DNA from 2 places in the Sinomonas sp. T428B genome. Region 1 is predicted to be linked to the other one. Evidence: riboswitches for the same ligand, from Rfam matches in the RefSeq annotation. Region 1 holds a riboswitch; the other holds the start of a gene.

Region 1 (15,377 bases):
AAGCCCGGCGAGGGGGACGCCGAGGGCACCGCGCTGCTCCCGTGGCGGCGGATGGGGCTCGTCATCTTCGACCCGGCCCACTGGTCCGGGGGCTACGGGACCGAGGCCCTCGCCCTGTGGACCGACTACCTCTTCCGCGCCACCGACAGCGGCCGGCTGGACTACGCGACCTGGAGCGGCAACGCCGGCATGCTCCGCATCGGCGAGAAGCTCGGCTTCACCGAGGAGGCCAGGTTCCGGCAGGCGCGCAAGGTCCGCGGCCAGCTGTACGACGCCGTCGTGTGCGGCGTCTTGCGCTCGGAGTGGGAGAAACGGCCGGGCTGGCACGGGCGCCCGGGTTCTTGACGCCCAGTGAGGCCGGATGGCCCGTGAACGGCCGTGACTGATCCAGTCATCTCGGCATGGCACAATATGCGGCGGTGTCAGCTCAAACACGATCGCGCGCAGGAGCCGCCGGAGGACCAGCCAGGTCCCGGCGGGCCCTCCGCGAACCGTCCCGCTTCTCCCCCCGGACCCTGGCCGCCGCGGCGGCGGGCGCGCTCCTGGCCGCGGCCGCCATCGTGGGCCTGGCCGCCGCGCCACTCGTGGTCCTCTCCGTCGCGGCGGTGGTCCTGTGCGCCGCCCTCATCCGGAGGCCGTCGGGGCGCCGGTCCGAACCCGCCGTCTTCATCCCGACCGTCGTCGTGTGGGGCGCCGTCGTCGCCCTCCTCCTCGCCCTCGGCGCCGCCTCTCTGCAGGGCGTCCTCGGCGCGTGGACCGCTGCGCTGAGCGGCCTCGTCGCGCACGAGCGGGGGTTTGCCCCCGGCCCAGGGGGCACGGCGGCGGGATCGTTACCCACGCCGTCCTCGGCGCCGTCCAGGGTGTCGCCGTCCTCCATCCCGGCGGCTCCCTCCTCGCCGGTCCCGACAGCGACGCACACAGCTACCCCGACAGCCTCCACGACGCCGTCGGCGCCCGCCGCGGCCCCTACGACGCCGGCGGCCACCGTGCCGTCCGCTGCGGCGCCGGCCCCTGCCCCGGCCGCCTCCGCCGCCCCCGCTCCGTCCCCGTCGCCGACCCCTGTCCAGGAGTGCCGTCCGGAGGAGGAGCAGGGGCTTGGCAGTCTCCTCGGGGGCCTGCCCGGGACCTCGCCCGACGGCAAGTCCTGCTCCTGACCCCCTCTCGCGCGAGTGTGTCCGAATTCACGTCGAGGACAGGCCGTCGGGCCTCCTGGGCGGCCTCAGAATTGAGGGGGTTCCCATCCGGAGTGGGGCCCAGAGCGAGTGGAGCGATGTTCGAGTTCAACCTTCAGACTGCCGTGTTCTTCGGCACCGTGGCCCTGGGTGGGCTGCTGTTCGTCCTGGCCATCCTGGCCCTTGTCGGCGCGACCATGCTGCTCGGCGCGATCCGCGGCGTGCACCGGTCCACAGACGCCGCGACCGAGCGCCTGATGAAGCGCTCGCAGGCCGCGCGCTAGGCGCGGCCGGCACGAACGGCAGGGCCCGGAGATCCCCCGCGGATCGACGGGCCCTGCCGCGTAGGGTGCGTGCGGTGCGGTACGCCGCCCTGGGGACGGTCGTCATTTGCTGATATGAGCCTGTGCATAGCAGAATTGGAAGGCAGCACAACTGAATAAGCCTCTGATCTGCGGCGGGAGAGTCCTGCGAGCATGAGCGAGCAGGCGCCGTAGGAGCAACACCTCCCCAGGAATCTCTCAGGCACCCGTACCGCCGCGGCAAGGCAACTCTGGAAAGATGCCCAGCGATGCTGGGCTCACCGACGGTGCAAGCCGGCGTCGCAAGTGCAGAACGTCAGCGGAATCTCTCAGGTCCGATACAGAGCGGGGAGGAGCCTGTTAAATCGCCGAACCCTCGGGTCGGCCAGATTGATGGAGTTCCCCGTGACGGACCTTTCAGCCCCCGCAGCCTTCGTCGAGCGCCATATCGGCGCGCGGCGCGACGCGGACATCAAGCACATGCTCGACACGGTCGGCTTCGACAGCGCCGATGCACTGGCAGCCACCGCCGTCCCGGACAGCATCAAGCAGGACAAGCCGCTCGTCCTCTCCCGCGCCCTGAGCGAGACCGAGGCCCTCGCCGCCCTCCGCCGCCTCGCGGCCAAGAACAAGCCCCGCATCCAGATGATCGGGCAGGGCTACTACGACACCGTGACCCCGCCGGTGATCCGCCGCAACATTGTCGAGGACCCGGCCTGGTACACGGCCTACACCCCCTACCAGCCCGAGATCTCCCAGGGCCGGCTCGAGGCCCTGCTGAACTTCCAGACGGCGGTCGAGGACCTCACGGGCCTTCCGATCGCCAACGCATCCCTGCTCGACGAGGCCACGGCCGTGGCCGAGGCCGTGCTGCTCATGCGCCGGGCGAACAAGGACAAGAGGGCCGCCGGCGGCAAGACGGTCCTGGATGCCGACCTGTTCCCGCAGTCGATCGCGATCGTGAAGGGCCGCGCGGAGGCGCTCGGCTTCGAGGTCGAGGTCGCGGACCTTTCGAAGGGCCTGCCCGACGGCCCGATCAACGGCGTCGTGCTCCAGCAGCCCGGCGCGTCCGGCCGCGTCGCCGACGCGACGGCCCTCATCGCCGAGGCCAAGGAGCGCGGGGCGATGGTCGCCGTCGCCGCCGACCTCCTCGCGCTGACGCTCATCAAGTCCCCGGGCGAGCAGGGCGCGGACATCGCCGTCGGCTCCGCGCAGCGCTTCGGCGTCCCGCTGTTCTACGGCGGCCCGCATGCGGCGTTCATGGCCGTGCACGCTGGCCTCGAGCGCCAGCTCCCGGGCCGCCTCGTGGGCGTGTCGAAGGACGACGCCGGCGCCCCCGCCTACCGCCTCGCGCTCCAGACCCGCGAGCAGCACATCCGCCGCGAGAAGGCGACCTCGAACATCTGCACCGCGCAGGCGCTCCTGGCGATCGTCGCCTCGATGTACGCCGTCTACCACGGCCCCGAGGGCCTCAAGGCGATCGCGCAAACCACGCACGCGCACGCCCGCTCGCTCGCCGCGGCCCTCGAGGGCGCCGGCGTCGAGATCGCGCACCGCAGCTTTTTCGACACCGTCACCGCTCACGTCCCGGGCCGCGCCGCGGCGCTCGTCGCCGCGGCCGAGAAGCAGGGCGTGAACCTGCGCCTCGTCGACGCGGACACCGTGGGGATCTCGTGCGACGAGACGACGACGGCGGAGATCGTCGCGACCGTCGCCGGTGTCTTCGGCGCGGGCGCGGCGGGCGACGGCGTCGACACCGCCGGGTCCGCGGGTGCGGGCTTCGCGATCGAGGCAGCCGCGCACCGCTCGAGCCCGTACCTCACGCACCCGGTGTTCCACACCCACCGGTCCGAGACCCAGATGCTGCGCTACCTGCGCCGCCTCTCGGACCGCGACCTCGCGCTCGACCGAACGATGATCCCGCTCGGCTCCTGCACGATGAAGCTCAACGCGACCGTCGAGATGGAGGCCATCACGTGGCCCGAGTTCGCCGGCATCCACCCCTTCGCCCCGGACTCCCAGACCGAGGGCTGGCGCGAGCTCATCGCCGACCTCGAGGCGGACCTCGCCACGATCACCGGCTACGACCAGGTCTCGATCCAGCCCAACGCCGGCTCGCAGGGCGAGCTCGCGGGCCTGCTCGCAATCCGCGGATACCACCACTCGCGCGGCGAGGCCCAGCGCGACGTGTGCCTCATCCCCGCCTCGGCCCACGGCACGAACGCCGCCTCGGCCGTCCTGGCCGGGATGAAGGTCGTCGTCGTGGCCACGGCCGCGGACGGCACGATCGACCACACGGACCTCTACGCCAAGATCGAGGCGAACGGGGACCGGCTCGCGGCGATCATGATCACCTACCCGTCCACGCACGGCGTCTACGACGCCGACGTGCGCGAGGTCTGCGACGCCGTGCACGCCGCGGGCGGCCAGGTGTACATCGACGGCGCGAACATGAACGCGCTCGTCGGCCTGGCCCAGCCCGGCCGGTTCGGCGGCGACGTCTCGCACCTGAACCTGCACAAGACCTTCTGCATCCCGCACGGCGGAGGCGGCCCCGGCGTCGGCCCCGTCGCGGCGCGCGCGCACCTGGCCCCGTTCATGCCGGGCAACGCGGCGGACTGGCAGGGCGGTGGCGATGTCCCGATCTCGGCCTCGCGCTTCGGCTCCGCCGGCGTGCTGCCGATCTCGTGGGCCTATGTCAAGCTCATGGGCGGGGAGGGCCTGACCGAGGCCACGAAGTCCGCGCTGCTCGCGGCGAACTACATCGCCAAGCGGCTCGACGAGCACTTCCCCGTCCTCTACACGGGCGAGGGCGGGCTCGTCGCGCACGAGTGCATCCTCGACCTGCGCCAGCTCACGGCCAAGACGGGGGTCACCGCCGAGGACGTGGCCAAGCGCCTCATCGACTTCGGCTTCCACGCCCCGACCCTGGCCTTCCCGGTGGCCGGCACGCTCATGGTCGAGCCGACCGAGTCCGAGGACCTCGGCGAGATCGACCGGTTCATCGAGGCGATGATCGCGATCCGCGCCGAGATCGACCAGGTCGCCGCGGGCGACTTCGCCCTCGCGGACTCTCCGCTGCGCCGCGCCCCGCACACGGCCGCCGCCGTCGTGACCAGCGAGTGGGAGCGCCCCTACACCCGGGAGCAGGCCGCTTTCCCCGGCCGCACCCGCACCCAGGACAAGTACTTCGCCCCCGTCGGCCGCATCGACGGCGCCGGCGGAGACCGCAACCTTGTGTGCGCGTGCCCGCCGCTCGAGTCCTTCGAGAACTGACGCCCCCGCACGTCGCCGGGCGGGGCCGCGTCCTCGACGCGGCCCCGCCGGCGGGCCACTGACACGCCACCTCCCAGGAGACTCCCATGACTGAGACCACCACCGCGCCGGCCGCTGCAGAGCAGCGCACGGCGCTCTACGACGAGCACGCTGCCCTCGGGGCGTCCTTCACCGACTTCGGCGGCTGGCAGATGCCGCTCAAGTACGGCTCCGAGCTCGCCGAGCACCGCGCCGTCCGTGCCACGGCCGGCCTCTTCGACCTCTCCCACATGGGCGAGGTCTGGGCCACGGGCCCCGACGCGGCCGCCTTCCTCGACTACGCCCTCGTGGGCAAGCTGTCCGCGATCGCGGTGGGCAAGGCCAAGTACTCGCTCATCTGCGCCGAGGACGGCGGGATCATCGACGACCTCATCGTCTACCGCGTCGCCGAGGACGACTTCCTCGTCGTCCCCAACGCGGGCAACGCCGCGACCGTCGCCGCAGAGCTCGACGCTCGCCTCGCGGCGTTCGGGGATGCCCGCGGCGGGGCGGCGGTGACGCTGCGCGACGCCTCCGCGGAGACGTCCCTCATCGCGGTGCAGGGCCCGAACGCCCAGGCGATCGTGCTCGCCGTCGTGCACCCCGACGACGCTGCCGCGGTGACCGGCCTGAAGTACTACGCCGCCGTCGAGCTCGAGGCTGCCGGCATCCCAGTACTCCTCGCCCGCACCGGCTACACCGGAGAGGACGGCTTCGAGCTGTTCGTGCCCAACGCCCGTGCCGTCGAGCTGTGGAAGGCCCTCGCGGCCGCGGGCGAGGGCCACGGGCTCGTCCCCTGCGGGCTCGCCTCGCGCGACTCGCTGCGCCTCGAGGCGGGCATGCCGCTGTACGGCAACGAGCTCTCCCGGGCGGGCACGCCGTTCGCCGCGGGCCTCGGCGGCGTCGTCGCGCTCAAGAGCAAGGAGGGCGACTTCGTGGGCCGCGCCGCGCTGCAGGCGGCGAAGGACGACGGCGAGGGCGCCACGAGCGGCCAGCGGCTCGTGGGCCTCCGCGGCCTCGGGCGACGCGCCGCGCGCTCGCACTACCCAGTCCTCAAGGACGGCGTGCAGGTCGGCGAGGTCACCTCGGGCCAGCCGAGCCCGACCCTCGGCTACCCGGTCGCGCTCGCCTATGTCGACGTCGAGCACGCCGCCCCGGGCACCCGCCTCGATGCGGACCTGCGCGGCAAGGCCGAGCCCTTCGAGGTCGTCGAGCTGCCGTTCTACCAGCGCCAGAAGTAGCCCCAGCCGTTCCCGCGACGAAAGAAGGAAGCCCTGACATGAGCAAGGTCCAGACCGGTCTCCGGTACTCCGAAGAGCACGAGTGGCTCGACACGACCGCCTCGCCGGCCAAGATCGGCGTGTCCCAGGTGGCCGCCGACGCCCTCGGCGACGTCGTCTACCTCGACCTGCCCGAGGTCGGCAGCGAGGTCACCGCCGGCTCGACGTGCGGCGAGATCGAGTCCACGAAGAGCGTCTCCGACCTCTACTCCCCGGTGTCCGGCACCGTCGTGGAGATCAACCAGGAGGCCATCGACAACCCCGCCCTGGTCAACGAGGACCCGTACGGCGCCGGCTGGCTCTTCACGGTCGAGGTCTCCGAGGAGGGCCCGCTGCTCTCCGCCGAGGAGTACGCGTCCAAGAACGGGGGCGAGCTGTGAGCGCCGCTGCCGTCAGGCAGAACACAGCCCCTGTCTTCGAGCAGGTCCGCTCGGCGTCCCTCGACGCCGACCTCGCCGCCTTCGACCCGGAGATCGCCGCGAGCATCAACGCCGAGGCCGCCCGCCAGCGCGGGGGCCTCGAGATGATCGCCTCGGAGAACCACACGGCCGTGGCCGTCATGCAGGCCCAGGGCTCCGTGCTGACGAACAAGTACGCCGAGGGCTACCCGGGCAAGCGCTACTACGGCGGCTGCGAGCACGTCGACGTCATCGAGCAGCTCGCGATCGACCGGGTCAAGGCGCTCTTCGGCGCCGAGTACGCGAACGTCCAGCCGCACTCGGGCGCCCAGGCGAACGCCTCGGTCATGCATGCGCTCATCAAGCCCGGCGACACGATCATGGGCCTGAACCTGGCCCACGGCGGGCACCTCACGCACGGGATGAAGATCAACTTCTCCGGCAAGCTGTACAACGTCATCCCGTACCAGGTCCGCGAGGAGGACCACCGGATCGACATGGCCGAGGTCGAGCGCCTCGCGCAGGAGCACAGGCCGCAGCTCATCGTGGCCGGCTGGTCCGCGTACGCGCGCCAGCTCGACTTCGCCGAGTTCCGGCGCATCGCCGACTCCGTCGGGGCGTACCTCATGGTGGACATGGCCCACTTCGCGGGTCTCGTCGCCGCGGGCCTGCACCCCTCGCCGGTCCCGCACGCGCACGTGACGACGTCGACGACGCACAAGACCCTTGCGGGCCCGCGCGGCGGCATCATCCTGACCAACGACGCCGAGATCGCCAAGAAGGTCAACTCGGCCGTGTTCCCCGGCCAGCAGGGCGGGCCGCTCGAGCACGTCATCGCGGGCAAGGCCGTCGCGTTCAAGATCGCCGCCTCGGACGAGTTCCGCGAGCGGATGGAGCGCGTCCTCGCAGGCGCGAAGATCATCGCCGAGCGGCTCACGGCCGAGGATGTCAAGGCCGCCGGCATCGGCGTCGTCTCGGGCGGCACTGACGTGCACCTGGTCCTCGTGGACCTGCGCCACGCGGACCTCGACGGGCAGCAGGCCGAGGACCGGCTCGCGGCGATCGAGATCACGGTCAACCGCAACGCGGTCCCGTTCGACCCGCGGCCGCCGATGGTCACCTCGGGCCTGCGCATCGGCACCCCGGCCCTGGCCACACGCGGCTTCGGCGAGGCCGCCTTCCGCGAGGTCGCGGACATCATCGCCCGGGCCCTCATCGCGGGCCCGGACGAGGACCTCTCCGGCCTCAAGGCCCGCGTCGAGGCACTCGCCGCGGCGCACCCGCTCTACCCGGGCGTGGCGGACCTCGCCTAGCACCGGGCCGCGCGCGCCCCGCACCCCGGCCCACCGGCCGGTCCGGGGCGCGCGCACCTCCACCATCTTTCGAGGAAGGAGTGGTCGACATGGCAGTCGGCGTCTTCGAGCTCTTCTCCGTGGGCATCGGCCCCTCCAGCTCCCACACCGTCGGCCCCATGCGCGCTGGGGCGGTCTTCGCCCGCGAGCTGCGCGAGCAGGGCCTCCTCGACCGGGTCACGTCGCTGCGCGTCGACCTGTACGGCTCGCTCGCGGCCACGGGGCACGGCCACGGCACCTTCACCGCCGTCCTCCTCGGCCTCGAGGGCTTCGAGCCCGAGGAGATCCTCCCCGACCAGGTCGAGGAGCGCCTCGCCTCGATCGCCGAGACCGGCAAGCTCAACCTCGCCGGCGGCACACTCCTGACCTACGGCGTGCAGGACATGGTCCTGCACCCGCTCACCGTCCTGCCCCGGCACACCAACGGCATGCGATTCCAGGTGTTTGGCGCGGACGACGGCGCGGGCTCGCCCGAGCTCCTGCACGAGGCGACGTTCTTCTCGGTCGGCGGCGGGTTCATCGTCCGCGAGGGCGAGGAGAAGGCCGCGCAGGCCGAGCTCGAGGAGTCCAAGAAGGAGCTGCCCCTGCCGTTCCGGACGGCTGCGGAGCTCCTCCGCTGGTGCGCCTCCCACGGCCTGTCCATCAGCGAGATCATGCTCGTCAACGAGAAGGCCTCCCGTTCCGAGGAGGAGATCCGTGAGGGGCTGCTGCACATCTGGTCCGTCATGGAGGGCTGCGTCGAGTCGAGCCTCAAGCGCGAGGGCCTCCTGCCCGGAGGGCTCAAGGTCCGCCGCCGCGCGCCCGGCTGGCACGAGCGGCTCCTCAAGGAGGACAAGGACCGCGACCCGAAGTACTGGCAGGAGTGGGTCAACCTCATCGCCCTCGCCGTGAACGAGGAGAACGCCTCGGGCGGGCGCGTCGTCACGGCCCCCACGAACGGCGCCGCCGGGATCATCCCCGCCGTCCTCTACTACGCGCTCAACTACGCCCCAGGCATGGACCAGGCCAGCCAGGAGGACAGGGACGACGTCGTCGTGAGGTTCCTGCTTGCCGCCGGCGCCGTGGGAGTGCTCTACAAGGAGCAGGCCTCGATCTCCGGCGCCGAGGTGGGCTGCCAGGGCGAGGTCGGGTCGGCGTCGTCCATGGCGGCCGCGGGCCTCGCCGAGGTCATGGGCGGCACGCCGGCCCAGGTCGAGAACGCGGCCGAGATCGCGATGGAGCACAACCTCGGCCTCACGTGCGACCCGATCGGCGGGCTCGTCCAGGTCCCGTGCATCGAGCGCAACGCGATCGCCGCGGCCAAGGCCATCAACGCCGCCAAGATGGCCCTCTGGGGCGACGGCTCGCACCGCGTCTCGCTCGACGAGGTCATCGTGACGATGCGCGAGACCGGCAAGGACATGAGCCACAAGTACAAGGAGACGGCGATGGGGGGCCTCGCCGTCAACGTCGTCGAGTGCTGACGCCCCTGCTCTCAGCGGGCGCACAGGGGACGCCCAGCGGCGGCTGACGCTCCTTCCGTAGGGTGGGAGGGAGTCCAGGAGGTCCCATGTCCCAGCGAACGTCCCGCCCGCCCCGTCCGACGACTCCCGCGCCCGTGCGCATCGTCCTGGCCGGCATCGACGGCTCGGGCAAGTCGACGGCGGCCCGCGCCCTCGCGGACGCCTTCGCGGAGCGGGGCCTCGACACCGAGTTGCTCGCCGCCCCCGGCGGCCGGCGGAGGATCGACACGCTCGCCCGCCGCGCGGGCACGACGGCGCGCGGCCTCCTCGGCGCGCGCGGCCTGAGCCTCCTCGAGGCGGCCGTGCGCGCCCTCAACCTGCTGCGAGGCGAGGCGCGGCTCGCCGCGCTCACCCGGCCGCCCGCCGTCGTCGTCCACGACCGGCATGCGGTGTGCCAGCTCGCGCTCGACGCCGCCCGCGGCGTCGCGACCCCCCGGTGGTTCCACCGGCTCGCGGACCGGCTCCCGCCCGCGAACCTCGTCGTGTTCCTCGAGGTGCCGCCGGCGCTGGCCGCCGAGCGCGTGCGCGTGCGCGGAACCGACGTCGAGACCGAGGAGGACCTCGCCGCGTTCGACGCGGCCTACCGCTCACTCGCCGCGTTCCCCGGGCTCCTGCGCGTGGACGCCTCGGGCAGCGAGGATGAGGCCGCGGCCCGCGTGCTCACGGCGGTCGACGGCGCGCTCGGAGCCGCCGTCGCCGGCTCCCCCGCGCGGGAGCCCGCGGGGCGGTAGGCCTCTCTCTCCTAGGACGCATCGGGCCGCGGCAGGCCGAAGAGGACGGGGAGGTCTGCCATGTCGGTGATGCGCTCGTAGCCGAGCCAGTGCTCGTCGTGCTCGAAGCCGCGGTCGACGTAGACCTTCTTCTCGATGCCCATCACGGCCGCGGAGCGCAGGTCGTACATCGGGCTCGCGGAGACGTGCACGAGCTCGTCGGGGGTCACCCCGAGCTTCTCGAACAGGTAGTCGAAGGCAGCGAGGCGCGGCTTGTAGCAGCCCATCTGCTCGGCCGTGATGACGACCTCGAAGGGGGCCTTGAGGTTCTCCGCGAGGCGCTCGGCCTGCGCGGTGTCGCTGTTCGTGATGATGACGAGCGGGACCGCCTCGGCCAGGCGGTTGAGGGCGGCGGTGACGCCTGGATACGGGCCGAAGGTGGGGATCCGCTCGTACACCTCCCGCGCCTCGTCCGAGCGGAACTCGAGGCCGACCTTGCGCGAGGCGCGCTCCATGGAGTTGGCCACGATCTCGTGGAACGGCTTGTAGTCCCCCATGCACTCGTCGATCCGGTACGCCTTGCAGATCCGCAGGTACTCGTCGGCGACCTCGGCGGGCAGCCTGTCGCCCAGGACCTCCCGCATCGAGTCGTTGATCGCGAACTTGATGAGCGTCCCATTCATGTCGAACGTGACGAACTTGGGCAGGGTGTCGAATGCCATGGATCTCTCCTTGCTGTCGGGCAACCGCAGGTCGTCGATTGTCGACGACAATTTCTATGCGTCTTGAATGTATATCGGCGACGAGGAGAGGGTCAAGAGGTTTGATGGGATTGGTTCGCAGGAGCGGGCCGGGCAGGGCTAGCAGACCTGCTCTAGGCGTGCCGGCCCTCGGCGATCTCCTCGAGCATCTTCGCGCAGAACGGCTCGAGGTCGCGGGGCCTGCGGGAGGTCGTGAGGCCGCGGTCGGTCACGACCTCCTCGTCCACCCAGTCCGCTCCTGCGTTCCGCAGGTCGCTCTCGAGGGAGGGGTACGAGGTCATCCTGCGGCCCTGGGCCACCCCGGCCTCGATGAGGATCCACGGGCCGTGGCAGATCGCCGCGATCGGCTTCCCGGCCTCCGCGAAGGCCTTCACGAGGGCCACGGCCTCCTTCTCGAGCCGCATCCTGTCCGCGTTGAGCGTGCCGCCCGGCAGGACGAGCGCGTCGAAGTCGTCGGCGCTGGCCTGGGAGAGGGGGACGTCCACGGGGAACGTGTCGCCGTGCTCCCAGTCGTGCCTCATCGCGGTGACCTTCCCCTCCTCCGGCGAGATGAGGACGGGCTGCCCTCCGGCGCGTTCGACGGACTTCCAGGGCTCCGTGAGCTCGGCCTGCTCGACCCCCCGGCCCGCCAGGAACGCGACCCTCTTGCCATTGATCTTGTCGGTGCTGCTGTGTGCCATGCCCTCCGCATTCCCCGTCTTGCCGGTCGCAAACCGGCCGTGATCCGACGCTCAGAGGGTGGGGCGGCCGCCGGCCGCCGACTGGCTAGACTGTCAAGGGCCCGCAGTCAGATCGAAGGGATCCCGCGCCGTGACCAGCCTCCCCAGCTTCACCGCACGCTTTGCGAACGAGTCCGAGATCGAGAACTGGGACAAGCACGTGACGGCCAACCCCAACGGGGGCAACCTCCTGCAGTCGGAGGCCTTCGCGGCGGTCAAGCGGAACTTCGGCTGGGACGTCCGGCGCCTCGTGCTCGAGCCCGCCGCGGGAGGCGCCGGCTCGGTGGAAGCAGCACAGCCGAGCTACAACCTTGTCCTCGAGAAGTCCGTCCCCCTCCTGGGCCGGTTCTGGTACCTCATCAAGGGGCCCGACGTCGCCGCCGTCGGCGACGTGCCGGCCGCGCTCGACGCCGTCCGCGACCTCGTGCACCGCGAGCGCCTCGGCGTCTTCGCGGTCAAGATCGAGCCGGACATCGTGGACTCCGACGAGGCACGGGCCGTCCTTTCCGGCGCCGGCCTCGTCAAGGTCCCCAACCTCCAGCCCAACGACTCGACGGCGCTCCTCGACATCAGCGCCGAACCCCACCTCGTGCTCAAGGCCATCTCGTCGCGCGGGCGCAATGCCATCCGCCGCGCCGAGCGCGAGGGCGTCGAGGTCGTCGAGGCCGAGCCGACGGTGGCGAACTACCGGATCATGCACGAGCTCATGACCGGGACCCTGACCACCAAGTCCCGCACGGGCGCGCAGGTGCGCGGCTTCGACTACTACCGCCAGTTCTGGACCGAATTCACCTCGCGTGGCCAGGGCCGGCTCTACTTCGTCTACGAGAACGGCCGCCCGTCCGTCGGAGCCTTCGTCATCAACTACGGCCGCAAGGGCACGTACAAGGACGGCGGATCCCTCCAGAACCGCTCGCAGTACGGCGACTCGCACCTCGTGCAGTGGCGCGCCATCAACGACGTCAAGGCCCTCGGCTGCACCGAGTACGACTTCTGCGGCACCCCGCCCGCCGCCCAGGCCAAGGACAAGGACCACCCGTTCCACGGCCTGGGCCTGTTCAAGACCTCGTTCTCGAAGACCATCACGGACTTCGTGGGCTGCTGGGACTTCGTCATCGACCCCGTGCGGTACAGGGCGTGGGCGCTCGCGGGCGAGCGGGTGGCCCGCCGCCTCTACACGCGCCGCACCGGCCAGCAGTTCTACTGAGGCCCCCCGCGGACGAAAGAGCGGCCCATGGCTGAGACGGAGCATCTGCAGGGCTCGGGCGGGGACATCCCTGCCGGTGCCATCCCCAAGATCACGCCCGTCGCGTTCACCGACGCACCCGGCGGGACGACGACGGCGGGGGAGCGGCCGGCGTCGTCCGCCCTGTCCCCGTCCGCCCGGCCCGAGCCCGTGGCGCCCGCCGCCGAGCCGGCGCCCCTGACTGCGCCGGCGCCCCTGACCTCGCCGGTGCCCAGCGTTGCCGGGCCCTCGACGCCGACCGAGCCGATCACGGCCTCGCAGGTGCGCGCCAACGCGGCCGCGAAGCGGGTCCTCGCCCGGCTCATGCGTGGCGAGAACCCGCCCACGGCGCCGCTGAGCATCGTGGACCGGCTCGCCGGCAGCCCCTACGAGAACCCCACGGTCCGGCAGGGAGTCGACGAGTCGGCCCGCCGGACCCTGGACTTCGTGCTCCAGCTCGCCGAGACGATGTTCCGCTTCGGCGCAGGCGCCCTCGAGGTCGAGACGTCGATCATCGCCGTGACGGCCGCGTTCGGGCTCCAGCACGTCGAGGTGGACATCACGAACCAGTCGGTGGCGATCAACTACGCGCCCCAGGACGCGACGCCCATCACCCTCATGCGCGTCGTGCGCTCGTGGACGTCGAACTACGCGGGCCTGACCCTCGTGCACCAGCTCGTGAGCGAGATCGCCTCCGGCGGGGTGGGCCGCGACGAGGCGATGCGCCGGCTCCAGGGCATCACGCGGCGCGCCAAGCCGTTCCCCAAGTGGGCCGTCACGGCCGCGTTCGGCGTGTTCGCGGCGGCCTTCGTGGGGGTGCTCGGCGGCGGGCAGCTCGCCTCGCTCATCGCGTTCGGCTCGAACCTGCTCATCTCGGTCGTCGCGCGGGTCTTCGGGCGCTGGCGCGTGCCGGACTTCTTCACGACGCTCGCGAGCTCGTTCCTCGTCACGATCGTCGCGCTCCTGCTGTTCTGGGCCAAGCTGCCCATCGCGCCGGCGATCGTCGTCGTGGGCGGCATCCTCCTGCTCCTGCCGACGGCGCGGCTCGTGTCCGCGACGCAGGACGCGATCAACGGCTTCCCCGTGACCGCCGCGGGCCGGTTCCTCTCGGCGTTCCTGACGTTCGGCGCCGTCGTGGGCGGCATCGCCGTGGCCTCCGCGGCAGGCGAGCTGCTCGGGATCGAGCGGATCGACGTCACCGAGACCTTCCCACCCGCCTATCCGTATGTGGTCCAGGTGCTGCTCACCGCGACCGCCGTCGCCGCGATCGCGGTCACCGAGCAGACCTCGCGCAGGCTCGTGCTGCCGACGGCGGGCGTGGGCGTGGCAGGGTACCTCGCCCTCACGGGCGCCGGGCTGCTCGGGGCGGCGGACAGCATCGCGCCCGCCGTCAGCGCCGTCGTCATGGGCTTCCTGGCCCGGATCATCGCGCTGCGTCTCGGGGCGCCGCAGCTCGTCGTCGCCGTGCCCGCGGCGCTCATCCTGCTGCCCGGCCTGACGATCTTCCGGTCCATGTACGTCGCGAGCGTCGACGCCGCTCAGATCGTGACGGGGGCCGGCGGGATGCTCACGGCCATGGCGATCATCCTCGGGGCGGCCGGCGGGATCGTGCTCGGGGACAACCTCGCCCGGCCGTTCACGCGCAATGTCGCGGCGCTCGAGCGGCGCCGGAGGTCCCGGCGGCGCTGAGGCCTGCCGCGTCAGATCTGCCCGATGGGCAGCTTCTTCTCCGCCTGGAACTGGTCCTCGACGCGCCCCAGGGCCCAGTAGCCCGAGAGGGAGAGCTTCTCGCGCGGGATCCCGCGCTCCTTGAAGATCGCCCGCAGCTCCTTCATGGCCCCGCGCTCGCCATGTGCGAAGACGCTCGGCGTGCCGTCCGGCCACGTCGCCTCGGCGACGGCCTCGGCGAGCACGAGCGTCTCCCCGGCCGGGAAGCCCTCGCGGGAGAGCCAGCGGACCTCGACGCCCTCCGGCGCGGAGACCTCGATGACGTCCTCGGCGGATCCGATCTCGAGGAAGGCCAACCCCGTGGCGTCCGCGGGGAGCGCCTCGAGCGCCGCGGCGATGGCCGGCAGGGCGGCCTCGTCGCCGGCGAAGAGGTGCCACTCCGCGTCCGGGTCGGGGGAGTAGGCCCCGCCCGGGCCCGAGCACACGAGCCGGTCGCCGGGCTGGGCCGCCGCGGCCCACGGGCCGGCGATGCCCTGGTCCCCATGCACGACCACGTCGATCGCGAGCTCGCGCGCCTCGGCGTCGAACCAGCGGACGGTGTACGTGCGGATCACGGGCCACTGCTCCGCCGGGAGCCCCTCCTTGAGCGCGGCGAGGTCAACGGGCCCCTCGGGCCACGCCCCACCGGGGAGGGCCGTGGGGAACGAGACCTTGACGTACTTGTCCGTGAAGCCGTTGTCCGCGAACGCGTCGAAGCCCGGACCGCCGGCCACGACCCGGACGAGGTGCGGGCTCAGCTGCTCGGTGCGGACGACCACGAGGTCGAGCGTCGGGCGCGCCTTCCGGGCCGGGGCGGCGTCGGCAGCGGCCTGCGCCGCAGGGGTCTGGGCAGGCAGTGTCATGGGGCCAGACTACCGGCTTGGCCGGGCAGGCCTCAGGCCCAGCGCACGGGCGCGGCGCCCTGTGACGCGAGGAGCTCGTTCGCGCGGCTGAA
Region 2 (15,377 bases), 190 kb from region 1:
GCATGTCCCGCAAGCCCAAGGACCTGAGCGTCCATCACGGCCACCGCGTGGTCTCCTGGAAGGAGCTCCGCTCGAAGTTCCCCGACGAGGAGCCGGCAGCCGAGGACCGCCCCCGCATGTGGCGCCACCTCCGCCACCGAGCCGTGATCATCCTGCTGGCCCTCATCGTGGTGGCCGCGGCGGGGACGGCCCTGGCCGTCATCACCGGCCTCATCCGCCTGCCAGACGCGGCCGAGGCCCCGAGCCTCGCGCCCTGCCCCACGGGCACCTACGACTACCTCCCGCCCGAGCAGGTCAGCGTCAACGTGCTCAACGCGGCCGGGCGGGAGGGGCTCGCGCGGGAGGTCGCCGATCAGCTCATCGAGCGGAAGTTCGCCGTGGGGAACGTGGGCAACGAGCGCTACTTGACCGAGGCGACCGCCGTGATCCGGGGCGGCTTCGCGGGGGAGCCTGCGGCCTTCACCCTCCAGCGCAACGTCCCCGGAAGCGTCTTCGTTCGGGACGAGCGCGGCGACGCGAGCGTGGACCTCATCCTCGGGCCCGGCTACGAGGCCCTCGCGGACCCGGGACTCGTCGACCAGACGCCGGGCACGATCTCCTGCACCGCCCCGACCCATACGGCAACGAAACCCGTGCGCTGAGCCGGATCCGGCCCTGCCCGCGCTCAGCGGCGCACGGGCCTGCCCTCGGCATCGAAGCGCGCGCCCACGCCGAGCTGGATGAAGCGCACGGTGGCCGCCGTGCGGCGCTCGGCATCGTCGTCGTCCGCCGCGCCATCCTCGCCGCGCCCGCGGTCCGCGCTCGCGGTGAGCGAGCCGTGGACGAGGCGGACGAGCTCCTCGACGTCCGCCTGCGGCAGGTAGCCCTCGGCCATCGCGTCGAGCAGGATCTGCGTCAGCAGGGCGTTGAGCTCGCCGACGTGGTCGCCGAGCTTGGCGAAGGACGACGGCGAGAGCACCGCCCGCATCGCCGGCCCCGGGGGGAGGTGGCGGCGGGAGAGGTCCTCGACCTGGGCCCGGATGTAGACGGCGAGCCGGTCGATCGGGTTCTCGAGGCTGCTGAGCTCGGCCTTGAGGTCGGCGAGGAAGCGGCCCGTCTCGTCGAGTGCGTACCCGATGAGGAGCTCCTCCATGTCCGCGTAGTAGTTGTAGACGGCGGTGCGCCCGACGCCAGCCTGACGGGCGACGTCGGTCATGGTCAGGCCGGGGAGTCCGCGCGTGAAGAGCAGCTCGCCGAAGGCGTCCAGGATCCGGCGCTGCGTGAGCGCGCGCTGTGCTGCATTGGACTCGGCCTGTATGCGGGGCATGTTCACATTTTATGTCGGTGTGTCAGTAAACACCCGTCATGGCGCCGCATGTCGCCGTGACGGCATACGTCAAGGGCGGATCCTTTGACACTGCTGGGGCGTCCGAGACACTGAACGGATGCGGCCGCCGCGGCCGCTAGCACAACTGAAGACGCCGATGATCCGGGGCGGGAGAGTCCCGCCGGCGCGGCCAGCGGGTGCCGTAGGAGCAAATCCTCCCCAGGAATCTCTCAGGCCCGCGTACCGCCGCGGTGAGGCACCTCTGGAAAGCAGCCCACCAGGGCTCACCGACGGTGCAAGCGGACGCCAGCAGGTCCGCGGAAACTCCGTCCCGACCGAGGGCGTCGTCGCGAAGGTCGCGGCCGCCGTCCCCGAGCTCGGCCCTCACGGTCGCGTGCCTGCCGCACCATGGGATCGAGCCGACCTCGGACACATCGCTCCGCCTCGCCGACCTCGGCTACCGGGTGGTTCCGCACCTCGCCGCCCGCAGCATCGGCGAGCGCCCCCGCCTCGCCCGGATGATCGCGGACTTCGAGGCCGCGGGAATCACCGAGGTGTTCGCCATCGGCGTCGCCGGCTATCCCGAGGGGCACCCCGACCGCACGGGCGCCGAGCTCCTCGACGCGCTCCTGGCCAAGCAGCACCTCGCCTCGAGCGTCGTCACCCAGATGTGCTTCTCCGCCGCCGCGATCACGGACTAGGTGGCGCTCCTTCGCGGTGAAGGCGTGGACCTGCCCGTGTGGGCGGGCGTGGCGGGCCGTGTGCCACGGGCGCGGCTCGTCGCGCTCGCGGCCAAGATCGGCGTCGGCCAGTCGCTGACGTTCCTCAGCCGCAAGGGGCCCCTGGCCCGCCGGCTCCTGAGCGGCGGGACCTACTCGCCGGAGGGGCTCGTGGCGGAGCTCGAGGCGGCACGCGCGGAGCTTGCGGGGATCCACCTCTTCACGTTCAACAGCATCGGCTGAGGAGGCCGCAGGCCGCGATCTACCTCGCGGTGTGTCCCGTGGCTACGCTGGGCACGTGCTCCAGCTCAGGGCGACTGGATTGATCATCGCGCTGGCCGCCGCGGGCCTCACGTCATGTGCCGGCCAGCCATCCGCCCCGCCATGCTTCCCGCCGGAGTACACCGTGACGCCGGACAGGGCCGCCGCGGGGCAGCGCGTGACGGTATCGGCCCCCGACGCGACGTGCGACCCCCGCTACGGCGGCGGCGCGCGGATCGAGGTCACCTTGGTCGACGCCCAGGGTCGGACCCTCGTGCGGGAGCTCGCCCCCATGCGCGACGCCGGCGGGTTCCGCCTCGAGGTCGTCGTTCCCGCGGGTGCGGTGCCGGGTCCCGGCCACGTGTCGGCATACCCGTACGGCCTCGACTGGTGCGACGACACGGGGAGGAACAACCGCGTCGGGCGGGCGGCGGGCACGATGGCGGGGCGGCCCGGCGCCGTCGTCCTGGCCTCGTGTGCGGCCCGGGAGGTGCCGCTCACGATCCTGCCGTGAGCGGCTCCGACCCCGAAAACGCGGGATGGCGTTGAGGTCCGTACCCGAAAGGGTCAGGCCTGGCTGCTGAAGGCGGCGTCGAAGGATTGGCCGCTCGGGGCGAAGTCGAACTTCTTGAGCGCCGCCAGGGCTTCGGGGGCGCCGACGAGGCGGTCCATGCCCGCGTCCTCCCATTCGACCGAGATCGGGCCGTCGTAGCCGATCGCGGTCAGGGCGCGGAAGCAGTCCTCCCACGGCACGTCGCCGCGGCCGGCGGAGACGAAGTCCCAGCCGCGGTGCGGATCGCCCCAGGGCAGGTGCGAGGAGAGGATCCCGGCCCGGCCGTTGCCCATCCGCATGCGCGTGTCCTTGCAGTCCACGTGGTAGATCCGGTCTGCGAAGTCGGTGATGAATGCGACCGGGTCCAGGCCCTGCCACACCATGTGCGAGGGGTCCCAGTTCAGGCCGAACGCCTCGCGGTGCCCGATGGCCTCGAGGGCCCGCTGGGTGGACCAGTAGTCATAGGCGATCTCCGAGGGGTGGACCTCGTGCGCGAAGCGCACGCCGCACTCGTCGAAGACGTCCAGGATCGGGTTCCACCGGTCGGCGAAGTCCTGGAAGCCGGCCTCGATGACGTCCGCGCCGACGGGCGGGAACATGGCGATGTACCGCCAGATGCTCGAGCCCGTGAAGCCCACGACCGTCTTCACGCCGAGGGCCTTGGCCAGGCGGGCGGTGTTCTTGAGGTCCTCGGCGGCGCGCTGGCGCACGCCCTCGGGGTCGCCGTCGCCCCACACAGCCGAGCCGACGATCGCCTTGTGGCGGAAGTCGATCGGGTCGTCGCACACAGCCTGGCCCTTGAGGTGGTTGGAGATCGCGAACAGCTTGAGGCCGTGCCGGGCGAGGATGCCGAGGCGCTCGGCGACGTAGGCGCCGTCGTCCCAGCGGGAGGCATCAAGGTGCTCGCCGGAGACGGCGATCTCGAGGCCGTCGTAGCCCCAGCCAGCCGCGAGCTCGGCGACCTCCTCGAGCTTGAGGTCGGCCCACTGGCCAGTGAACAGGGTGAACGGGCGGGTCATGATGCTCCTCTCGGGCGGGGTGGGCTCGGGTGGGTGGGCGGCGGGTCAGACCTGCACCGCTGCGGACTTGGCGGCGGCGGACTCCTCGATCGCGGCCAGAACCCGCTGGACCTGCAGGCCCTCCTCGAAGGAGGGGCTCAGGGGCGAGCCGTCGCGGATGGCGGCGAGGAAGTCCCGCGCCTGGTGCGTGAAGGTGTGCTCCCAGCCGATCATGTGGCCCGGCGGCCACCACGCTCCTGCATACGGGTGGCTGGGCTCGGTCACGACGATCCGGCGGAACCCGGCCTCCTCGGCGGGGGCGGTCGCGTCGAGGAACTCGAGCTCGCCGAGGCGCTCGAGATCGAACGCGAGCGCCCCGGCGGAGCCGTAGACCTCGATCCGCAGCGAGTTCTTCCGCCCGGTGGCGACGCGGGAGGCCTCGACCGAGGCGACCGCGCCCGAGGCGAGGGACAGCGTGGCCCACGCGGCGTCGTCGACCGTCACGGCTTCTGCACCGCCTGGCCCTGGCCGCTGGCCCACAAAGGTGTGAAGGCGCCCGGACGCCTCCGTGACGGTGTCCCCCGTGAGGAACTGGACCTGGTCGATCGCGTGCGAGGCGATGTCCCCGAGCGCCCCCGACCCGGCGGTCTCCTTCCGGAGGCGCCACGTCATGGGCGCCGTCGCGTCCGCGAGCCAGTCCTGAAGGTACGACGCGCGGACCTCGCGGACGGTGCCGAGCCGGCCCTCGGCGATGAGCCGCTTCGCGTAGGCCAAGGCGGGCACGCGGCGGTAGTTGAACCCGACCATCGAGACCACGCCGCGCTCCCGGGCCGCCTGCGCGGCGGCGACCATGCGCTCGGACTCCTCGATCGTGTTCGCGAGCGGCTTCTCCACGAGCACGTGCTTGCCCGCCTCGAGTGCCGCGATGGCGATCTCGGCGTGCAGCCAGCCCGGCGCGCAGATGTCCACGATGTGCACGTCGTCCCGGGCGATCACCTCGCGCCAGTTCGTGGCCGACTCGGCCCAGCCGTAGCGGGCCGCGGCCCCGGCGACCTCGTCGGCGTTGCGGCCCACGAGGACCCTCTGCTCCACCGTCGGGACGTCGAAGAAGGCGGAGACGTTCCGCCACGCGTGCGAGTGCGCCTTGCCCATGAACGCGTAGCCGACGGCCGCGACACCCAGCGGCCGGACCTCGGGCCGGGCCGCGCTCACGCGCGCACCCCGCCGAGCGTGGCTTCCGTCGGCGCCCAGTCCTCGGGCAGGGGCGGGGACGGCGGCGCGCTGCTGGCGACCTCGGTGAAGGCGCCGGAGTCGACGGACTCGGAGATCGAGACCATCGCATCGAGGACGTGGTAGGCGAGCTGGCCCGTCGCGCGGTGCGGGGTCCCCCTGCGGATCGAGCGTGCCATGTCGAGCACGCCCATGCCGCGGCCGTCGGCCGGCCCGGTGGCGCGGATGGAGGTCCACTCGGTCTCCCCGGTGCGGCAGATCTGCAGCTCGCCCGTGAAGTAGTTCGGGTCCGGGAGCGAGAGGGTGGCCTCGGTGCCCGTGATCTCGACGAAGCCCATGCGCATGCGGGGCGACTCGAAGCTGAAGATGCTGTGCGAGGAGGCGCCGCCCTCGAACTGGGCGAGCGTGCTCACGTGGGTGGGGACCTCGACCTCGAAGGACTCGCCTGCCTTGGGGCCGGTGCCGATGACGCGCGTGGCCTTGGCCGTGGACCCGAGCGCCGCGACGCGGCGGATGCTGCCGAACGTCTGGACCAGGGCCGTGAGGTAGTAGGGGCCCATGTCGAAGAGCGGGCCCGCGCCGCGCTGGAACAGGAACGAGGGGTTGGGGTGCCAGGACTCGGGGCCCGGGGTCTGGAAGACCGTCTGGGCCGTGAGGGGCACGCCGATGTCGCCACGCTCGATCACCCGGCGGGCCGTCTGGAGCCCGGCCCCGAGGAAGGTGTCCGGCGCGCAGCCGAGCCGCAGCCCGGCGTCGTCTGCCTCCCTCAGCAGCCCGAGCCCGCTCTCGCGGTCGAGGGAGAACGGCTTCTCGCTCCACACGTGCTTGCCGGCGCGCACCGCCGCGGTGGCGACCTCGACGTGGGCGGCGGGGATGGTGAGGTTGACGATGATCTCGACGTCCGGGTGCGAGAGGGCGAGCTCGGGGGCGCCGTGCTCGGCGATGCCGTACTCCGCTGCGCGCGCCGCGGCCGCCTCGGGAAAGAGGTCCGCGACGACGTGGACTTGGAGGTCCGGGAAGCGCGTGAGGTTGTCGAGGTACTGCTTGCTGATGTTTCCGGCGCCGATGACGGCGACGCCGACGGGGCCGCGGCTCATCGGGCACCCGCCTGGAGGTAGCGCAGCGAGGCCTCGACGCCCTCGAAGATGTCCCCCGCGTAGGAATCGAACTCGACGACTCCGACCTCGAGGGCCTCGGCCGCGTCGAGGACGGCACAGAGGTCCATGGCGCCCTGGCCGGCCGGCAGCTGCGCCGACGTGTCGGTGGAGATGGGGCCGTCCTTGAGGTGGAGGGCGATGACGCGCTGGCCGAGCCGGCGCACGAGCGCGGCCGGGTCCTGCCCGCCGACCGCGGCCCAGTAGGCGTCCACCTCGAGGACTACCTCGGGATCGAGGAGCGAGGCGAAGTACTCGAGGGCCGTCGTGCCCTCGATCGTGGACTCGAGCTCCCACGCGTGGTTGTGGTACCCGACGCGGAGGCCGTGCTCCGCGGCCTCCTTCGCCGCGGCATTGAGCCGCTCGGCCGTGCCGCGGATCGTCTCGGCGTCCTGCCAGTGCTCCGCGGGGATGTAGGGATCGATCACGGTGCCGATGCCGAGCTTGACCGCGGCGGCGAAGACCGCGTCCTGGTCCGTGCTGAGCAGGGGCGCGTGGGCCGTGGGCGCGGACAGCCCGTGCTCGGCGAAGCCGGCCGCGAGCTCGTCGGTGCGGGCCACGAAGTCGTACGGCTCGACCTGCGTGTACCCGATCTGCGCGAGCCGGCCGAGGGTGCCTTGGAGGTCCGCGGCCACGGCGTCGCGGACCGTGTAGAGCTGGACGGAGTAGCTGGTCACAGATGTCCCTTCGTCAGGAGATTCTCCCGGCGGCCTGCCATGGCCCGCGCCGGCGTGATGCTGCTCACCAGACTAGGACCCCTTTTGTCGATGGACAAGCAAAAGTTGATTCTGGACGATCAGAAGTGCCCCGTGGGACACTGGGGCGCATGCCGAACCACGACGACGCCGCGCGCGACGCCGCCGAGCTGAGCCCGGCGGAGAGGGTCTTCGCGGCGCGGGCGGGTGACCTCTTCCAGCTCCTGCGGGACGGCCGGCCGTGGACGAGGGCGGAGCTCGCGGGCACGACGGGGCTCGCCCGCTCGACGGTCGCGGGACGCGTGGACCTGCTCATGCACACTGGCTTCGTCGTCTCCGTCGGCGAGGCGCTCTCGAGCGGCGGCCGCCCGCCGTCGCGCTTCGCCTTCCACCGGCAGGCCCGGACCATCCTCGCGGCCGACGTCGGCGCGAGCCACGTGCGCGTGGCCCTCACCGACCTCGGCGGGACGGTCCTCGCCGAGGAGCGCGCGCAGAGGCCCGTCGCGGACGGCCCCGAGGCCGTCCTCGGGCATGTCGTCGAGACGGGAACGCGCCTCATGGCCGACGCCGGCTGGCCCCGCACCCGGCTCGCGGGCGTCGGGATCGGCCTGCCCGGGCCCGTCGAGCACTCGACCGGACGGCCGGTCAAGCCGCCGATCATGCCCGGCTGGGACGGCTTCGACGTCGTCGGCTTCGTGCAGGACTCCTTCGCCGTCCCCGTCCTCGTGGACAACGACGTGAACATCATGGCGCTCGGCGAGCGGGCCGGCTTCTGGCCCGACGTCGACGACCTCCTCTTCGTCAAGGTGGCCACAGGCATCGGCTCGGGCATCATCTCGAGCGGGCAGCTCCAGCGCGGCGCCGACGGGACGGCGGGCGACCTCGGCCACGTGCGCGTGGCGAGGGGCGACGGCGTGGTGTGCCAATGCGGGAACATCGGATGCCTCGAGGCGGTCGCCTCGGGGACGGCGGTGGCCCGGGCCCTCACTGCCCAGGGCGTCGCCGCCGCGAGCGGCGCCGACGTCGTCGCGCTCGCCGCCGACGGGAGCCTGCCCGCTGTCCAGGCCCTGCGCCAGGCCGGGCGGGACATCGGCGAGGTCCTCGCGACGTGTGTGAACCTGCTCAATCCGGCCGTGATCGTGATCGGAGGCTCGATGGCCGCGGCGGGGGAGCACGTCATGGCGGGCGTGCGTGAGGTCGTCTACCACCGCTCGCCGCCGCTCGCGACGACGAACCTGCGCGTCGTCCTCTCCCGGGCGGGCGAGCGCGCCGCCGTCATGGGCGCGAGCCAGCTCGTGGCCCAGCACGTCCTCTCCCCGGCGGGCATCGAGGCCGCCCTTGCCGGCAGTTCAGGCGCCTCCGTCGGCGCCGGCTGATTCGGCGCGGCTCGGCGCGTAGGGCCGGCACGACGGGGTAAGAGGCGCCTGAGTCGCACGACACGGAATCAGAGGCCATGCGCCGAACACTGCCGACCAGTGCCGATCAAGGAGGAACCATGCGCGCGCTCGAACAGTATGCGGACCTGCTCAGGGGGGAAGGTCCGTGGTGCACGATCCACGCTGATGTCAGCACTGGCACCGTGGACAGCCTCGAGGCCACGGACGTCCTCGGGGACAACGTCGCGAAGGCGCTCGCCGACGCGGGCGCGGACAAGGCGAGCACGACGGCGGCCGGGCGGCTCACGTGGGCTGCCAAGGGGATGCCCGCCCCGGTCTCGCGCTTCGTCGTCATCGGCGGCGGCGAGGTCGTGGTCAACGAGGTCCTTCCCGGGGCGCCGCCCACGGGGACTCTCGTCGACGTCGGGCCGATCCCCGACCTCATGCCGCTCGCCGTGCACCTGGGCGGGGACCTCGTCTACCTCGTGGTCGAGGCCGAGCGGGCAGACGCCGAGATCCGCCGCCACCGGGCCTCGGAGGGGGGCGCCCTCGACGTCCAGGAGCTGCACGGAACGACCGAGAACCTCACGAAGGTGCCCTCCGGCGGGTGGTCCCAGGGCCGGTACCAGCACCGCACCGAGGAGATCTGGCGGCGCAACGGGGCCGACGTCGCGCGTGAGGTCGACGCACTCGTCGCCGACGGCAGCGTGGCCCTCGTGGTCCTCGCGGGAGACGAGCGGGCGCAGGAGAAGATCCGCGACGCCCTCGGCGAGCGGGCCCGCAGCCTCCTGCGCACCGTGGACATGAACTCCGCCGCGCCCGGCGCGGACCGCGAGCGGTTCCAGCATGAGGTCGGCCTGCTCGTCGCCGAGGCCGCGGCCAGGCGGCAGGCCCGGGTCCTCGAGCGGACGGCCGAGGGGAACGGTGCGCTCGGCGCCCGGGGCTGGGGCGAGACCGTCGCGGCGCTCCAGCAGGCGCGGGTCGACACGCTGTTCCTGGACCCCGACGGGGTCGCGGACCGCTCGCTGCTCGCGCTCGGGGCGCAGCCGTGGATCGCCCTGCACGAGGGCGAGAGCCTCAACGCTCCGATCCTCGGCCGGGCCCGGCCCGCCCCGGCGCTCCTGCGCGCGGCCGTGCTGACGGACGCGGACACGGTCCTCGTGCCGAAGGGCGTGCTCGGCACGGGGCACGGCGTCGGGGCGCTCCTGCGCTGGGAGTGATCCTGCGCTGGGAGTGATCTGCCGGGGGAGCCGGCCGGGCCCGTGACAGGCCCTTCACGCGGTGCGGCCGCCTGCGTACGCTCGTTGGCAGGGAGGTGATGCTGCATGAACGCAGTGCAAGGAGACCGCATCATTATCCACGGCCGGACCGTCGGCGCCGCCGACAGGCACGGCCAGATCATCGAGGTGAAAGGCGAGAACGGCGAACCGCCGTACCTCGTGAAGTTCGACGACGGGCACGAATCCGTCGTCTTCCCCGGCGGCGACTTCGCCGTCGAGAAGCCGCACTAGGCTTGAGGCCCGGCGCCGGCTCAGGCCAGGCGCCGGGCCTTGAGCACGGTGTCGGTCAGCACCGCCGTCTGCCCTTCGGGCCCTGTCGCGACACGGCCCTCGCTGCTGCCCGTCTCGACCGCCCACTCCGAGGGCCGCAGCCCGAGGGAGGCCGCGAGCTCCTGAGCCGAGGGCAGCCCGCCCTCCGGGGCGGGGTGGCGCGACCACGGCGGGAAGGCCCCGTGCCCGACGACGAACAGCAGGCCGCCCGGTGCGACGGCCCGTGTTGCCGCGAGCAGGATGTGCTCGCGCGGCAGCTCGACCGGAGAGTGCAGGAAGAGGGCCGCGACCAGGCTGTACTGCGCCTCCGGCTCCCACGTCGCGAGGTCGCGGTGGAGCCACGTCACGCGGTCCCCGACGCCCGCCTTTGCCGCGTGCTCGGCCGCTCGGCCCAGCGCGACGGGGGAGATGTCGACGCCGGTCACGCGCCACCCGCGGGATGCGAGCCAGATCGCGTCGGCCCCCTCGCCGCAGCCGAGGTCGATCGCAGTGCCGGGCGCGAGCATGCTGAGCTCGCGCACGAGCGCCGCGTTCGGCTTCCCGCTCCAGACCTGCTCGCGCTCGCGGTAGAAGCCGTCCCAGAACTCCGAGGGACGCGGGGTGGGGCCATGCGCAGGGTGCTCGTGATCGTCCATGCACGACTCCTATCGGGTCGGCCGATCCCGTGCAAGGCCCCGCGCGGGGGGACTAGCAGCCCTCGGGGCCGCAGGCCTGCCCGTCCAGTCCGGAGCCGCCGTCGTCCGCGGAGTCATGTGCGGCTCCGCCGCCAGCAGCGCCGACCATGACGAGCGGGTTGGCCTCGGCCCACGCCGTCTCGAGCGCCTGGGCGAAGAGCTCGGGGGACTGCGCCCCGGAGATCCCGTACCTGTTGTCCAGGACGAAGAACGGCACGCCCTGGATGCCGAGGGCCCGCGCGTGGGCGATGTCGGCGCGCACGGCGTCGGCGTGCTGGTGGGAGTCGAGGGCAGCCTCGACCTCGGCGGCGTCGAGCCCGGCGGCGGCGCCGATCCCGACGAGGACCTCCCGGCTGCCGATGTCGAGCCCGCGCTCGAAGTGGGCCGAGAGCAGCTCCTCCTTGACGGCGTCGGCCGTCGAGCCGGAGCCCCCCGCGGCGGCGTCGTGCTCCCGGGCGTGGTGGATGAGCTCGTGCCCAGCGAAGGAGTTGGCGACGACGATCCGCCCGAAGTCGTAGTCGAGGCCCTCGGCGGCGGCCACCCGGGTGACGTGGTCGAACATCTGCCGGACCTGCTCGGCCGCCAGGCCCTTGCGCTCGCTGAGGTAGTCCAGCTCCGTCCCGTCGTAGTGCTCGGGCAGGGAGGGGTCGAGCTGGTAGCTGTGCCACGTCACGGTGACCTGGTCGCGGTGCGGGAACCCGGCGAGGGCCTTCTCGAAGCGGCGCTTGCCGATGAAGCACCACGGGCAGGCGATGTCGGACCAGATGTCTACGTTCATGGAAGCTTCAAGTTCTTCCGGCCAGGGAAGTATTCCCGGCCCCGCACGTGCCGAGGGGCTGCCCCCGCGCAGCACCACTACGCGGGAGCAGCCCCTCGGCGTTCCTCCCCGTTGCCCTGCCCCCGTCCTTCGGGGTGCGTGTTGCGATTCCGCGCGCAGGGAATGGGAAAGCCTCTAGGCCGCGGCGAACTGCCGCTCGGGCAGGCCGGCCTCGAACTCGTCCTCCTTGCCCGCCGTCTCGCACAGGTAGCGAGCGTAGGCCGGCATCGTGAGGAAGGTCGGGAACTCGGCCCCCAGGGCGCACTCCTCGAAGAGCTCGCGGGCGTCGCGGAAGCGGTCGCCGTCGAAGCGCTCGAGCTTGGCGAACTCCTCGTCGAGGATCTCCTCGACCCAGTGCCGGGTCACGATCTCGCCCTGGTCCGTGATGGCCCGGGAGTAGATCCACTGCCAGATCTGCGAGCGGGAGATCTCTGCGGTCGCGGCGTCCTCCATGAGGTTGTGGATCGCGACGGCGCCGGAGCCGCGCAGCCAGGCTTCGATGTAGCGGATGCCGACCTCGATGTTGTTGCGGATGCCGGCCTCGGTGATCGTGCCCTCGCACGTGCTCAGGTCGATGAGCGCGCGGTCGTCGGCGACGACGTCCTCGCGCAGGCGGTCGATCTGGTTCGGCCGGTCGCCGAGGACGGCGTCGAACACCTCGCGCGCCACCGGCACGAGGTCCGGGTGGGCCACCCAGGAGCCGTCGAAGCCGTCGTTGGCCTCGCGCTGCTTGTCGGCGCGGACCCTCTCGAAGGCGATCGCGTTGACCTCGGGGTCCTTGCGGTTCGGCACGAAGGCGGCCATGCCGCCGATCGCCATCGCCCCGCGGCGGTGGCACGCGCGCACGAGCTGCTCGGTGTAGGCCCGCATGAACGGCTGGGTCATCGTGACCTGGCCGCGGTCCGGGGTCACGAAGCGCGGCCCGCGGGTGCGGAAGTTCTTGATGATCGAGAAGATGTAGTCCCAGCGGCCCGCGTTGAGCCCGGCCGCGTGGTCGCGCAGCTCGTAGAGGATCTCCTCCATCTCGAACGCGGCCGTGATGGTCTCGATGAGCACCGTCGCCCGGATCGTGCCCTGCGGGATGCCGAGCAGGTCCTGGGCGAGGATGAAGATGTCGTTCCAGAGGCGCGCCTCGAGGCGGTTCTCGATCTTCGGCAGGTAGAAGTAGGGGCCGTGGCCGAGCGCGAGGAGGCGCTTGGCGTTGTGGAAGAAGAACAGGCCGAAGTCCACGATGCCGCCCGCGACCGGCTTGCCGTCCACGAGCATGTTCTTCTCCGGCAGGTGCCAGCCGCGCGGGCGCACCACGATCGTGGGGCGCTCGGCGAACGGGCGGAGGCGGTACTCCTTGCCCTCGGGCGACGTGAAGTCGATCCGGTCCTCGAGCGCGTCGATGAGGTTGATTTGCCCGCGGACCACGTTGCGCCACGACGGCGTCTGGGAGTCTTCCATGTCCGCCAGCCAGACCTTCGCGCCCGAGTTGAGGGCGTTGATCGTCATCTTCCGGTCCACCGGGCCCGTGATCTCGACGCGGCGGTCCGTCAGGCCGGGCGCCGGCGGGGCGACGCGCCAGTTCGGGTCGTTGCGGATCTCCGCGGTCTCGGGAAGGAACCGCGGGTCGACGCCGCGGGCGATCTCCGCCCGGCGGGCGTGGCGGGCCTCGAGGAGCTCCTGGCGGCGCTCGGCCGTGGCCCGGTGCAGGCGGGCGATGAACTCGAGCGCGTCGGGGGTGAGGACCTCGTTCTGGCGCGCCATCGGCTGTGCGGTGAGCGTCACGCCGTTGATGCTGAAGGTGTCGGTGAAGCTGTTCATGGCGGGTCTCCTGGGTGAGTACGACGGCGGTGTGCAGCTCGCGCAAGCTGCACACCGGCGTCGTCGGCCTATGCCGAAACTGTGCTGTGCCGTAGCGGCTAGTGGAACTGGCCCTCTTCGGTGGATCCCACGAGGGCGAGGGTGCTGGCGTTCGGGTTCAGCGCCGTGGAGACCAGATCGAAGTAGCCGGTGCCCACTTCGCGCTGGTGCTTGGTTGCGGTGTAGCCGCGGTCTTCGGAGGCGAACTCGCGCTCCTGGAGGTCGACGTACGCGCTCATCCCGGTGCGGGCGTAGCCGTGGGCGAGGTCGAACATCGAGTAGTTGAGGGCGTGGAAGCCCGCGAGCGTGATGAACTGGAACTTGAAGCCCATCGCGCCCAGCTCGCGCTGGAACTTCGCGATCGTCGCGTCGTCGAGGTGCTTCTTCCAGTTGAACGACGGCGAGCAGTTGTAGGCGAGCATCTGGTCCGGGAACTCGGCCTTGACGGCCTCGGCGAACTTCCTGGCCAGCTCGAGGTCCGGGGTGCCCGTCTCCATCCAGATGAGGTCCGAGTACGGGGCGTAGGCCTTGGCGCGGGCGATGCAGGGCTCGACGCCGTTGCGGACCCGGTAGAAGCCCTCCGCCGTCCGCTCACCCGTGATGAACTCCCGGTCGCGCTCGTCCACGTCCGTCGTGATGAGGGTCGCGGCCTCGGCATCGGTGCGGGCGATGATGACGCTCGGCACGCCGGCGACGTCGGCGGCGAGCCGAGCAGCATTGAGGGTGCGGATGTGCTGCTGGGTCGGGATGAGCACCTTGCCGCCCAGGTGGCCGCACTTCTTCTCGGAGGCGAGCTGGTCCTCCCAGTGAACGCCCGCGGCGCCGGCCTGGATCATGGACTTCATGAGCTCGTAGGCGTTGAGCGGGCCGCCGAAGCCGGCCTCGGCATCGGCCACGATCGGGACGAGCCAGTCCTCGACGCTCTGCTTCCCCTCGGAGAACTCGATCTGGTCCGCGCGCTGGAGCGCGTTGTTGATCCGGCGCACCACGGCGGGCACGGAGTTCGCGGGGTAGAGCGACTGGTCGGGGTAGGTGTTGCCCGAGAGGTTGGCGTCCGCGGCGACCTGCCAGCCGGAGAGGTAGATGGCCTTGAGGCCGGCCTTGACCTGCTGGACGGCCTGGTTGCCGGTGAGGGCGCCGAGGGCGTTGATGTAGCCCTTGCCGTCGGCTCGGCCCTCGGTCACGGCCTTCCACAGCTTCTCCGCGCCGCGGCGGGCCAGCGTGTGCTCCTCGGGGACGCGGCCCCGCAGCTTGACGACGTCCTCGGCGGTGTAGTCACGGGTGATGCCGTCCCAGCGGGGGTCGGCGGACCACTCGAGCGCCAGGGCCTCGGCCTGCTGCTCGGGGGTCTGGTTCGGGGCCTCGAACGCTGCGGTCATGGCGGTCTCCTTCGACTCGTGGGTGCCAGTGGCTTCTTCGTGAGAACAACTTTTCCGCCTCTGCAAGCCGTGCAACAGGGAAATTTGCTGGAAAGAATTGCAGTTCTTCACGTATTCTCAAGAAATGCCTCGTCAAGCCTCCTGGGCCCAGCCAGCCCCAGCTGCCGCGCCCACGACCAACGATCTGGACGTCATCGCCCTGGGCCGCCGCGTGCGCCACCTGCGCAAGGCCGCGGGCCTGACACTGGACGAGCTCGGCGCCGCCGTCGGGGCCGCCGCGAGCCAGCTGAGCCTCATCGAGAACGGCAAGCGCGAGCCCAAGCTGAGCCTCCTGAACCAGCTCGCGGGCGCCCTCGGCGTCGGGGTCGACGCGCTCCTCGGCGCGGAGCCGCCGAGCCGGCGCGCGGCCCTCGAGATCGAGCTCGAGCGGTACCAGCGCAGCCCCCTGTACGAGAACCTCAACCTGCCCAAGATCCGCGTGTCCTCGCGGCTCCCGCTCGACGTGCTCGAGGCCCAGCTCGGGCTCCTGCGCGAGCTCGAGCGGAAGATGAACGAGCAGGTGGCCACGCCCGAGGAGGCCCGCCGGGCCAACGGCGAGCTGCGCCGCATGATGCGCGAGCGCGGGAACTACTTCCCCGAGTACGAGGCCGAGGCGCAGAAGGTCCTCGCGCAGGTCGGGTACACGTCGGGGCCGCTGAGCCAGCACGTCATCTCGGACATCGCGAGCCACCTCGGCTTCAGCCTCCACCATGTGGGCGACCTGCCGCACTCGACCCGGTCGGTGACCGACCTGAAGAACCGCAGGATTTACCTCACG

Evidence for each region. A riboswitch is a leader RNA that binds a small molecule or an ion and turns the genes downstream of it on or off. The one in region 1 is predicted to bind glycine.
Region 2: it holds a riboswitch for glycine, as region 1 does, so the genes downstream of both, ACUYMY_RS03010 (hypothetical protein) here and gcvP (aminomethyl-transferring glycine dehydrogenase) in region 1, are expected to answer to the same signal.

The regions. Positions count from the first base shown of each region.
Region 1 is NZ_JBRAZR010000001.1:820,403-835,779, forward strand. It holds gene ACUYMY_RS03870 (GNAT family N-acetyltransferase) at 1-345, shown strand, start outside; gene ACUYMY_RS03875 (hypothetical protein) at 420-1,154, shown strand; gene ACUYMY_RS03880 (hypothetical protein) at 1,271-1,456, shown strand; glycine riboswitch at 1,621-1,719, shown strand; glycine riboswitch at 1,721-1,828, shown strand; gene gcvP (aminomethyl-transferring glycine dehydrogenase) at 1,868-4,750, shown strand; gene gcvT (glycine cleavage system aminomethyltransferase GcvT) at 4,837-6,009, shown strand; gene gcvH (glycine cleavage system protein GcvH) at 6,048-6,428, shown strand; gene glyA (serine hydroxymethyltransferase) at 6,425-7,759, shown strand; gene ACUYMY_RS03905 (L-serine ammonia-lyase) at 7,849-9,261, shown strand; gene ACUYMY_RS03910 (nucleoside/nucleotide kinase family protein) at 9,348-10,031, shown strand; gene ACUYMY_RS03915 (haloacid dehalogenase type II) at 10,043-10,732, opposite strand; gene ACUYMY_RS03920 (type 1 glutamine amidotransferase domain-containing protein) at 10,885-11,451, opposite strand; gene ACUYMY_RS03925 (lipid II:glycine glycyltransferase FemX) at 11,582-12,697, shown strand; gene ACUYMY_RS03930 (threonine/serine exporter family protein) at 12,725-14,404, shown strand; gene ACUYMY_RS03935 (siderophore-interacting protein) at 14,416-15,285, opposite strand; gene ACUYMY_RS03940 (uracil-DNA glycosylase) at 15,318-15,377, opposite strand, start outside.
Region 2 is NZ_JBRAZR010000001.1:634,712-650,088, forward strand. It holds gene ACUYMY_RS03000 (LytR C-terminal domain-containing protein) at 3-641, shown strand; gene ACUYMY_RS03005 (TetR/AcrR family transcriptional regulator) at 665-1,306, opposite strand; glycine riboswitch at 1,465-1,562, shown strand; gene ACUYMY_RS03010 (hypothetical protein) at 1,771-2,007, shown strand; gene ACUYMY_RS03015 (hypothetical protein) at 2,032-2,268, shown strand; gene ACUYMY_RS03020 (hypothetical protein) at 2,324-2,800, shown strand; gene ACUYMY_RS03025 (sugar phosphate isomerase/epimerase family protein) at 2,854-3,858, opposite strand; gene ACUYMY_RS03030 (Gfo/Idh/MocA family protein) at 3,904-5,049, opposite strand; gene ACUYMY_RS03035 (Gfo/Idh/MocA family protein) at 5,046-6,164, opposite strand; gene ACUYMY_RS03040 (sugar phosphate isomerase/epimerase family protein) at 6,161-6,898, opposite strand; gene ACUYMY_RS03045 (ROK family transcriptional regulator) at 7,048-8,292, shown strand; gene ACUYMY_RS03050 (baeRF2 domain-containing protein) at 8,412-9,512, shown strand; gene ACUYMY_RS03055 (DUF1918 domain-containing protein) at 9,618-9,803, shown strand; gene ACUYMY_RS03060 (SAM-dependent methyltransferase) at 9,824-10,477, opposite strand; gene ACUYMY_RS03065 (DsbA family oxidoreductase) at 10,530-11,294, opposite strand; gene aceB (malate synthase A) at 11,469-13,142, opposite strand; gene aceA (isocitrate lyase) at 13,241-14,560, opposite strand; gene ACUYMY_RS03080 (helix-turn-helix domain-containing protein) at 14,658-15,377, shown strand, end outside.